DNA from 2 places in the Dysgonomonas termitidis genome. Region 1 is predicted to be linked to the other one. Evidence: riboswitches for the same ligand, from Rfam matches in the RefSeq annotation. Region 1 holds a riboswitch; the other holds the start of a gene.

Region 1 (4,894 bases):
GATACTTTCGCGAAACTGCCCAGTCCCCATATTACATATGCCCTGACATCTTCATCGTTGCTGAAAAATTTAAGGACGCCGATAATGGCGGTCGCTATATAGCCTATCATGACTCCGATAATAAGGAGTATGACATTTCCCCTTACCCGTTGCGAAATGGCTATTATGATTGCCATCACAGTCATTGCCCCGGCAATAGCCGCCACAGATACAGCCACTTCCCCGAAAAAGCCTAAAGTACTCAACGCCGTTCCTGCAATGCTTCCCGACAGAAGGATAATGAAAGCTACACCGAGGCTTGCGCCCGAACTGATACCCAGTTCGGAGGGACCGGCCAGGGGATTACGGAATACGGTCTGCATCTGCAACCCGCTTATAGATAAACCTGCTCCCGCAACCAAGGCTGTCAGTGTCTGGGGAAAACGGGATTTCCAGATTATATTCTGCCATATCAGCGGTTCATCTCCTGTTCCGGATAATATGTTCCAGATAGAGCCTACGGGTATGGAGATAGTTCCCAATACAAGATTGAGTATGAAAAACAGCAGGATAGATGCAAAAATAAGTGCGAGTAAAACTATATGATGTTTCATTATTTCAATAGTTCATAATATACAGGTGTGTGTTCCGGTAACAGCTCGGGGTGGAATATCTTTATCAGGTCGGCCAGTACGACTTCCGGCTCTACAGGCGTATTTTCATAGAAGGGTTTTTCCCTGAGATTGCAATAGATAAGTTTTTTATCTTTGTATGCTTTGAAATCTGTGTAACGTGCGTCGCTTTGTTTCAGCGCTTCATAGCCGAACGTTCCGTTGTGGCTGTTTACCATACGCCAGTATTCGGCATTCGCGCCCTGAGAATATACAGTTTCGAAATCCACATAAAATCCGCCCGATTCGTCATCGTTTTTCATAAAATAGGATGCTCCCGCATCGCGGAAGAGTTGCGCCAGATAGCTGTTCCCTCCTACGACATACCAATTGCCCGAATGCAGTTCCCCGCTAAGCACTGCCGGCTTATGCGCCACTGGTCCGGCCAATGATTTCAGTTTATTATATTTTTTTTCTATTTCATCGAATTGTTTACCTGCCTGTTCTTCCATTCCCAATAAAAGCCCTGTAAATTTTATCCATTCGGCCTGTCCCAGAGGAGACGATTCTTTATATCCTAAAAAGCTGATCAGAGGAATATCCAGATTGCGGATAGCATCATAACCTCCGCGCTTGAAGGGCGAAACAAGGATAATGTCGGGATCGATAGCCATAACCACTTCGTTGTCAAACTCCCCTTCGATACCGATTTTGCTTGTTTTCCCGGTTTTCAATTGTTCATTTAGCTGAGGATTAAACAGGAAACGGGTACTGGTTATCCCCGCTATTTTGTCTACAGCGTCTAATTTGATAAAATTGGAAATTTGCAGGGTGGTCATACACACCACGCTTTTTACGGGGACTTCTATAATCTGGTATCCGGCAGGTATGCCCGTTTTATCTTCCCCTCTTTTCAATAAAGCATATTGATACTTGGTATCGCTTTCGCCGGAAGGATCATGTATATCCACCAGTTTGTAATTTCCATGTTCGGATACGGTAAAGCCTTTTGCATATTTGATATTTAATGTATCATGCATGCTGGAAATATTGTTGCTGTCTTTCTTATTCGGGTTACATGCTATGAAGCAGCCAAAAGCAAGCAGGATTATTGAACGGGCAAGGAATTTCATATTTGTTTATTTGCGGATTATTATTAGTGAAAAGTAAGGGAATTTACGATTGAGTATTTCTTCCCTGTTCTGAGTATAGACTTCTTTGCCGGAGATTCCTGCATTTTCAAAATAGTGGAAAGTGATGTCCTGAATATTTTCTAATGCTTCCTTTATTACTTGTTCGCACTGGGAAGCTTTCATCAGTACAACGGTTTTGCCGGTTTTGATCTTTTCTTCCAGACCATCTGCTGATGTTATGATACCCGGAATAACTTCGAGTTCTTCCTCTTGTTTCACAATATGAATGTTGGCCAGAGTGCCACAGGCTATAAACGCAGGTACGCCCGCGATGCGGCTGACCGGTATATTCTCCTGTGTAAGATATTCGCTTATGTAATAGATGGTAGAGTAGAATCCGGCATCACCTTCGGCTGTAACAGCTATTTTATGTCCGGATTTATACCTGTCCGATATTTCTTCCGCCACAGCCTTGTAGCTCTCAATGGCCAGAGAACGGTCTTTGTTCATAGGTACATTGAATGTGTTCAGCTTTGATTCGCCGATGCTCAATTGCAATAGGACATCTTTTGCCCGTGAGGAGCTTTTTCCTCCGGGAAGGGCGGTTGACGGACAAAATATCAAATCTGCTTCTTGCAGTGTTTTCAAACCTTTCAAGGTTATCAGTTCCGGGTCTCCGGGACCGAGGGATACGAACGTAACAGGATCAAACATCTTTAAGATTCATTTTATAAGAGTTAGAATCAGATGCCTTTAGTATAGGACTAAAATAGACGAACAGGTATGTGTGTTGTCTGTAAATAGTATTTAAGCCTAAACCTCGAGCTTTCAACTAATAATGTTCCGGCAGGTTTTCTGACTTACTCCATTTTTGAACGGCCTTCCCATTTTCAGTAAACAGTTAGCAGTAAACAGTTAACAAAAATTATTAACTGATAGCTGATGACTGATGACTGTCAATCAGTGGTTTGAGTATTGTTCAAAAACTTTTTTCAGAAACATTGTTAACTGATGACTGTTAACTGTTAACTGAATAGAGCTTACAGCAGCGGGTCTGTTCAGGATTTGCACCTGATTCCCTTTTAATTACTCGTCCGGCACGCGGATTTGTAACACCAGAACTTAGTGCAAAGATATGGAATTAAATTTATAATGATTTATATAATGTATGTGAAATAACTTTATCTATATATTTAGCTTCTAGCTCATAGCTCTTTGAAAGAATGAATCAGCCCCCTCAATCCCCCACCTTAGCTTTGAGGAGAGAAACCTTGGCTTTGAGGAGAGAAAATAATTGATAAAAGTGTAACTTTTGTAACTTTTTAACAGTTACAAGTTACTTCGCCCTAGGGCAGTTACAAGTTACGAGTAAACAAGATACAAGATACGAGTTGTTAACTGATGACTGCTAACTGTTAACTGAAAAGTTGTCAGGTTTGTAAAGTTTTATATCTATATGAAAATATGTAAAGTTTGTCAGATTTTTGGAAGATAGTTACCAAAGGACAAAATACGGGTTGTTCACTGTTTGTTGTAATAAATCAGGGTATATCTGCGCTTTTTGAGTGTAATCAACTTTTTACTGCGGAGGGCGCAAAGATTTACGTAAAGGGTACAGGGAAAAAATGTAAAATGTGTCAGGTTTGTCAAGTTTTTTAGAAAATAAGTTGCTGGTTGATGCACCTTGTGTGTGGTTAGGGATAACGAAAAAAAGATTTGCTAATTGAATTGGAGCGTCGACACATTTGTTGTATGTATTGCAAAAAACAAATATCTTTGAACCTATAAAATATAATTTAACTATATGAATAAATCAATTATGGCATTATTACTCGGCGCATCAGTCGTTTCGTGTGGCGGTAAATTTTCCGCAAAAATAGAAGACACGGAGAAAGATGCCCCCCTGATCGGCAAAGCCACCGTAAAAGTAGAAAACGGTATCATGACCCCCGAAGTCCTTTACAGCTTCGGACGCGTATCCGACGTACAAGTTTCGCCTGATAAATCAAAAGTACTCTATGGAGTCACTTATGTGAGCATCGAGCAGAATAAGACCAACCGGGAGTTATTCACCATGAATATTGATGGCTCGGACAAAAAGCAGATAACCCAAACTGCCAAAAGCGAAAACAATGCTGTATGGGTGAAAGGTGGTGCCAAGATCGCATTCCTAAGTAGCGAAAGCGGCTCTTCGCAAATTTGGGAAATGAATCCTGATGGCAGTGAACGAGTGCAGATAAGCGACATAGAAGGCGGTGTCAACGGATTTTCTTATTCGCCTGATGAGAAGAAAATCCTGTACATTAAAAATATAAAGTACGGAGAACGTACTGCCGATAAATACCCCGATCTGCCTAAAGCATCGGGCCGCATCATAGATGATTTGATGTATAAACACTGGTCGGAATGGGTGGAGGAAATCCCCCACAGCTTCATAGCCGGTTATGACGGTACAAAAATGACAGACGGTATAGATATTTTAGGCGATGAACCTTACGAATGCCCTATGCTCCCGTTCGGCGGAATAGAGCAACTCGCCTGGAGTCCCGACGGTAAATCCATTGCATACACCTGCCGGAAGAAAAAAGGGATGGAATATGCCTTGTCTACCAACTCCGATATATACCTGTATAATATAGATACAAAAGAGACGAAAAATCTTACAGAAGGTATGATGGGATATGACATCAATCCTGTTTTCTCTCCTGATGGCAAATATATTGCATGGCAAAGTATGGAGCGTGACGGATACGAATCGGACAAAAACCGGATGTTTGTAATGAATCTGACCACTAACGATAAAATTTATGTAACCGAAAAGTTTGATTATAACACCGATTATCTGGCCTGGAACGATAATGAGAGTATTTATTTCGTTTCATGTGTAGAGGCTAAGACGCATCTGTTCAAGGCCTTTGTGCATACCAAGGAAATAAATCAGATAACAAAGGGTGATTACGATTATGAATCATTCGGCATAGCCGGAGATAAACTTATCGCAATACGCCATTCGTTATCGGCGCCAAATGAAATATATTCTGTAAATACAACTAACGGGGAAGCCACCGAATTGAGCTTTGAAAATAAAGAAATACTCGGGCAGTTAAAAATGGGTAAAGTGGAAGAGCGTTGGATTGCTACTACTGACGGGAAGAAAATGCTGACATGGAT
Region 2 (4,894 bases), 490 kb from region 1:
CAATTTCATTTGTTAACTGATTAAAATAGAATGTGCGATGAAATACGTTGTCTTTATCTTCGATAAATTTATATATTACCTTTCCCGGTAACAACGATTTCAAAATCCCATTATAGTAATCCGTAACTTCTACAATAATAATATTCGTCTCGAAATATTTACATAACTGGGATGTGACAGCTTGTATATTCTCTAAGCGATCAATAGAATCTAGTCTTACAACTATAATAAATGTTGTGTCTTTCATATCTATTTTCATATCGAATCTCTTATTATATGCATGATCATATTTACTCCACAATATCCATTCAGTCCGATATGTCTTTTCAGATATTCAGTGTTGGATAATGATTCCCAAATCAACGATTTTTCGATCTTTTCTAATGCTTTAATATAAAATGTATTTAAGTTCAGATTTTGCTTTTCATTTTTATCTAACGATAGCATTAGTAGACATATTCCTGAAATTCCATCTTTTACAAACATATTTTTGTTTCGAAACTCATTGAGCAAATCATCAATATTGATTTGTTTAGTCAATAAAATACAATATTCGGCAAGATGCTTGTCTTTGATACAGGCATTTATCTTGCTAATACCCCATAATAAATGAAGTTTTTTTGAATTAAGAAATCCAAACTTAGATAAAAGGAAAGGTGTTATTTCCTGGATAATCTTTATGATTTTATAGCTGTATATATTAAGCTGGTAAATCTTACTTAACGCGAAAAGGAATAATGGTAAATCTGTATTTATATTGAAGCCGATGGTATTATCCTTTAATATATATTCTATTTTTGTATGAAGAGTATTAATTATCTGTATCGTAAGTTCATTGAAAAGATACTCTTGTTCTTTTTGTAAGGATTGTTTTCTTATATAAATATAAAATAATATTTGGATGAGGATAGATATATTATTATCCGATTCTTGAAAACTGACTTGTTTGAAGATTTCATCGTCTATTTCTTTCAAAATCACATTTTCATCCCCCTCTACATATCCGTTTTTTATTAAATAATTTATACCGATGGCTATTCCTGACAAACCACTTTCTATGTCAATAGTACTAACCGTAGTAATTTGTTCAAATGTTTCATCAATCAATTTTTCTGCAATTTTAGTATATCGTTCGTTGTTTTCTATTTTCCCCAAATGATAGAAATAAATACACAGTCCCATCTTTCCTGAAAAAAGACCAATTGGAATATCTTTCGTGTCCAGTATAGTAGTTAATTGAGATTTAAACTCTGCGAGATGCTTATTCATAGAGCTATGTTATTTTAATATATATTTCAATCTTTAGACAAAAAGATCTCATCACCTATAGGTTCAAAACTGTAAAATATAAAAACGATTAACTGATTCTATTAAGAGCGTTTTTCCTGTTTTACATCTATAGTATATTTTTATAATTTTATCGCAAAAAAACTTATTTATTGTTATAATTTCATTACATAAATCTATCATTTATGTTAAATTACATGAGAGAGTTTTTTGACAGTAAAAGTTAATATGTCTAATCACAATAATTGTAAAGTGCCTTTCAGAGAGATAGAAGTCCTTGAGTGCTGTTTTTCAGAATCTATAAAATAGCTGTAGATACTGATTATAAGAAATAGTTATTAAGGCTTATCATAGATTATTCGGGGTTAAACCGTGACTATTTCAATTCATATTTATGAATAAGACACATAGACAAGCAGGCTATGCCGGCTTAGCCAATGTTGTGCGACCGCTTACTGTTTATGAACTACTTACATAGACATTTCTACTCCGCTACTCACTCCCTTAGCATATACCATTCTTACCCTATGCTCGATAGGTATTTATCTGGAAGTCTTTGTTTTATACAAGGGAATCATGGTTGACAAGTGGCTGCCGGCATTTCGTATTCCGAATATTCTGAAGCATTGCCGGAATCGAATCGTTTACCTTCTTTATAATAGTAAAAGCTGTTCTTCGTAGTTTTTGCAAAACGCATAAATACGATATATATTTTTATTTTAGCTTTTCTTTTTTCTGGCAAGTTGTTTTAACCAGAGCTCCATGATAGCATCGGCTATTTCCTGGGCTTCTTCCCTGTTCAAAATATGGTTCTGGTATATATAGTCGCCAGCTTGTGATCAACCGGATTAAATGTGTTGGAAATAAAATAGTTACAATAAATCTTGCCATGTCCTTGCATATACAGGGAAAACAAGGTTGTCCCGGAGTATAAATACCCCTTGTAGAAGCTCTGTGGACAGGGCAAATTTTCCTGGAGGATTTAGGCAACCAAACGGTGAATATCGGCGAGTTCCTGGGGGTGGTTGCGGCTGTAAAATATATCATTGAAAATAATTACCATCCCAGGGTTATTTATACAGACAGCTTTACGGCTATAACCTGGCTTAACAACAAAAAAACGGCATCAGGGAAGAAAAATACGGAATTGGGGAAAGCCGAAGTCTTTTTGAAAGTGTTTTCTACGGAAGTGGATAAGATTAAAATATTACATTGGAAAAATGATTTATGGGGAGAAAATCCGGCAGATTTTGGGTGTAAATGATAAGACATGAATATTGTTAGACCGGTGCCTTCTGGTTCGCAGGAATAGGAAGGCACGCTTATTTTAATGAATGTTATGGCAAAGAAGAAATCGGAAATAGATAAACTGGTAAGCTTGGCCGCGAAGAAAGCCGGGGTATCCCAGAAATACATAGCCGACAGCTTAAGCCCGGTACTGGAAACTATTATAGAGGTATTGTCCGGAGGAAACAATATCACCATACAAGGTTTCGGGTCATTCCAGGTAAAAACCATGAAGGAACGCAAGTCAAGAAATCCGAAGACCGGGGAGTTAATTGTCCTTCCGGAAAGGATGGTTGTTAAGTTTAAGCTGACAAACGGAAACCCGGTAAAATGACCCGCTTTTTATCCTGCCTGTACCTGATGCGAATTATTCTTCTAAATTAATTCATATTAATTAGGATTAGTTTTGAAATTTATCCTACCTTTGTCTACTGTTTTGGTGCCACTTTCTGCATTCGTAGATAGTGGTGAAGAGGGAATCAGGTGCAAATCCTGAACAGACCCGCTGCTGTGAGTTCTTAATAGTTTTACACATTCTTATGCCACTGGATAAATCCGGGAAGGCGTGTAAAATGGAACGAGTCAGAAAACCTGCCAGAGCAAATTTTGTCAGGTCTTTTTTGTGTCCTACTTTTTATATTTGGACCTTACTCTTGTAAAGTCTATGTATCCAGAATACAAAAAAGAATTGTCAAAAGGAGTTTTATGAAGATAAAACTGTATATGGTTATTATTGTAAGTCCATAGTATTAAACCATGTCCAAGTATGGTCTCATGTATGAAATAGTACTATACGATACAAATAATTGCTTATATTCAGATAGTTATATCTTTAACTTCTATTGTCAGAAGACCTGCCAAGATTGATTAGTTTAAAGCTTTCGGGAAATGAAGCTGAAGAACACTGATAGGAAATCAATCTGCGCTTTGTGCTTTTGCCTTTCTTATTCACTCAATCTTCATTATAATTAATTTTCTGTAAGCTATTTGATAACGTTCATTTAGCTAAAAATGTATTTGCATAATACTAAAAAACTAATTTCGATAGTTGTACTATTGAATATTTTTCAGTTTGCTCATGGTCAAAGTAAACTGGACAGTATTCAACATCTCAAAGAGGTTGTTGTTACGGTCAGATCATATAAAGAAGTAATTCCCGCACAAAAGTTAACAGGCGAAGACCTAAAGGCTCTCAATAGTTTCTCTGTTGCTGATGCCATCAGATATTTTTCAGGGATACAAGTTAAGGACTATGGAGGCATAGGAGGACTCAAAACAGTCAATATCCGCAGTATGGGTACGCATCATGTAGGCGTATTTTATGATGGTATACAATTGGGAAATGCCCAGAATGGACAAATCGACTTAGGAAAATTCTCCCTCGACAACATGGAGGATATTTCCCTATATAATGGGCAGAAGAGCGACATATTTCAGCCGGCTAAAGATTTTGGTTCATCTGGCTCAGTATATCTTCACACTAGAACTCCTCAATTTTCAAAAAACAAAAATTATAACCTGAAAACTACTTTAAAGACCGGTTCTTTCGACTTAATAAACCCTTCGGTCTTATACGAACACAAAATAGGCAATGACTTAAAAGCTTCTTTTAATGTCGAAATGATGAATACTTCGGGAAAGTATAAATATCGTTACAAGAGAGTTTATCCAGGTTTAAAAGAAGTGATGTATGATACTACGGCTGTACGCAAAAACGGAGATGTTTTTTCTTTCCGTTCAGAAGCCGGTTTATACGGTACGATCCCTGATGGTTTGTGGAAAGTTAAATTATATTATTATGATTCAAACAGGGGACTTCCGGGAGCTATTGTCAATAATGTGTGGAAAAATTCGCAACGTCAGTGGGACAGGAGCTTTTTTGTGCAAGGCTCTTTTCAAAAAAGTGTAACGAATAAATATGAAATACAGGCTAATGCAAAATTTGCTTACGATTTTATGCGCTTTCTCAATCCGGATACCACGACTATGCGTATTGATAATTCTTTTCATCAACGGGAATGGTATGGCTCATTAGCTAATAAATATGCTATAACTCCGAATTGGGATATCTCGTTATCTACCGATGTACAATATAATTCTCTGAGTTCGGATATGCCCGGCTTTTTCTTCCCCCAGCGGACAACTTCGCTGATAGCACTGGCCAGTGCCGTCGAAATGGGCAATTTCAAAATACAAGGAAGTATCCTTGCCACATTCGTCAATGAAGATCTTAGAATTGGGAACTATAATCCGGATTCTCCCTATCAGGATACTGTTGTTGCCGCTCCAGATAAACAAGAGTTGACCCCCGCATTTTTTA

The links. Region 1 has a riboswitch for cobalamin ahead of ACYQ3L_RS14775 (precorrin-2 C(20)-methyltransferase). Riboswitches for the same ligand answer to the same signal wherever they lie in the genome.
Region 2: another riboswitch for cobalamin. It lies ahead of ACYQ3L_RS16520 (TonB-dependent receptor); the one in region 1 lies ahead of ACYQ3L_RS14775 (precorrin-2 C(20)-methyltransferase).

What each region holds. Positions count from the first base shown of each region.
Region 1 covers NZ_BAAHYD010000002.1:2,548,149-2,553,042, forward strand. Annotated here, with positions in the region: gene ACYQ3L_RS14765 (iron chelate uptake ABC transporter family permease subunit) at 1-593, opposite strand, end outside; gene ACYQ3L_RS14770 (ABC transporter substrate-binding protein) at 593-1,723, opposite strand; gene ACYQ3L_RS14775 (precorrin-2 C(20)-methyltransferase) at 1,730-2,437, opposite strand; cobalamin riboswitch at 2,552-2,858, opposite strand; gene dpp5 (dipeptidyl-peptidase Dpp5) at 3,528-4,894, shown strand, end outside.
Region 2 covers NZ_BAAHYD010000002.1:3,040,428-3,045,321, reverse strand. Annotated here, with positions in the region: gene ACYQ3L_RS16545 (galactosyltransferase-related protein) at 1-259, opposite strand, end outside; gene ACYQ3L_RS16540 (lanthionine synthetase LanC family protein) at 256-1,269, opposite strand; gene ACYQ3L_RS16535 (hypothetical protein) at 1,862-1,984, opposite strand; gene ACYQ3L_RS16530 (ribonuclease H family protein) at 2,285-2,551, shown strand; gene ACYQ3L_RS16525 (HU family DNA-binding protein) at 2,627-2,908, shown strand; cobalamin riboswitch at 2,995-3,187, shown strand; gene ACYQ3L_RS16520 (TonB-dependent receptor) at 3,586-4,894, shown strand, end outside.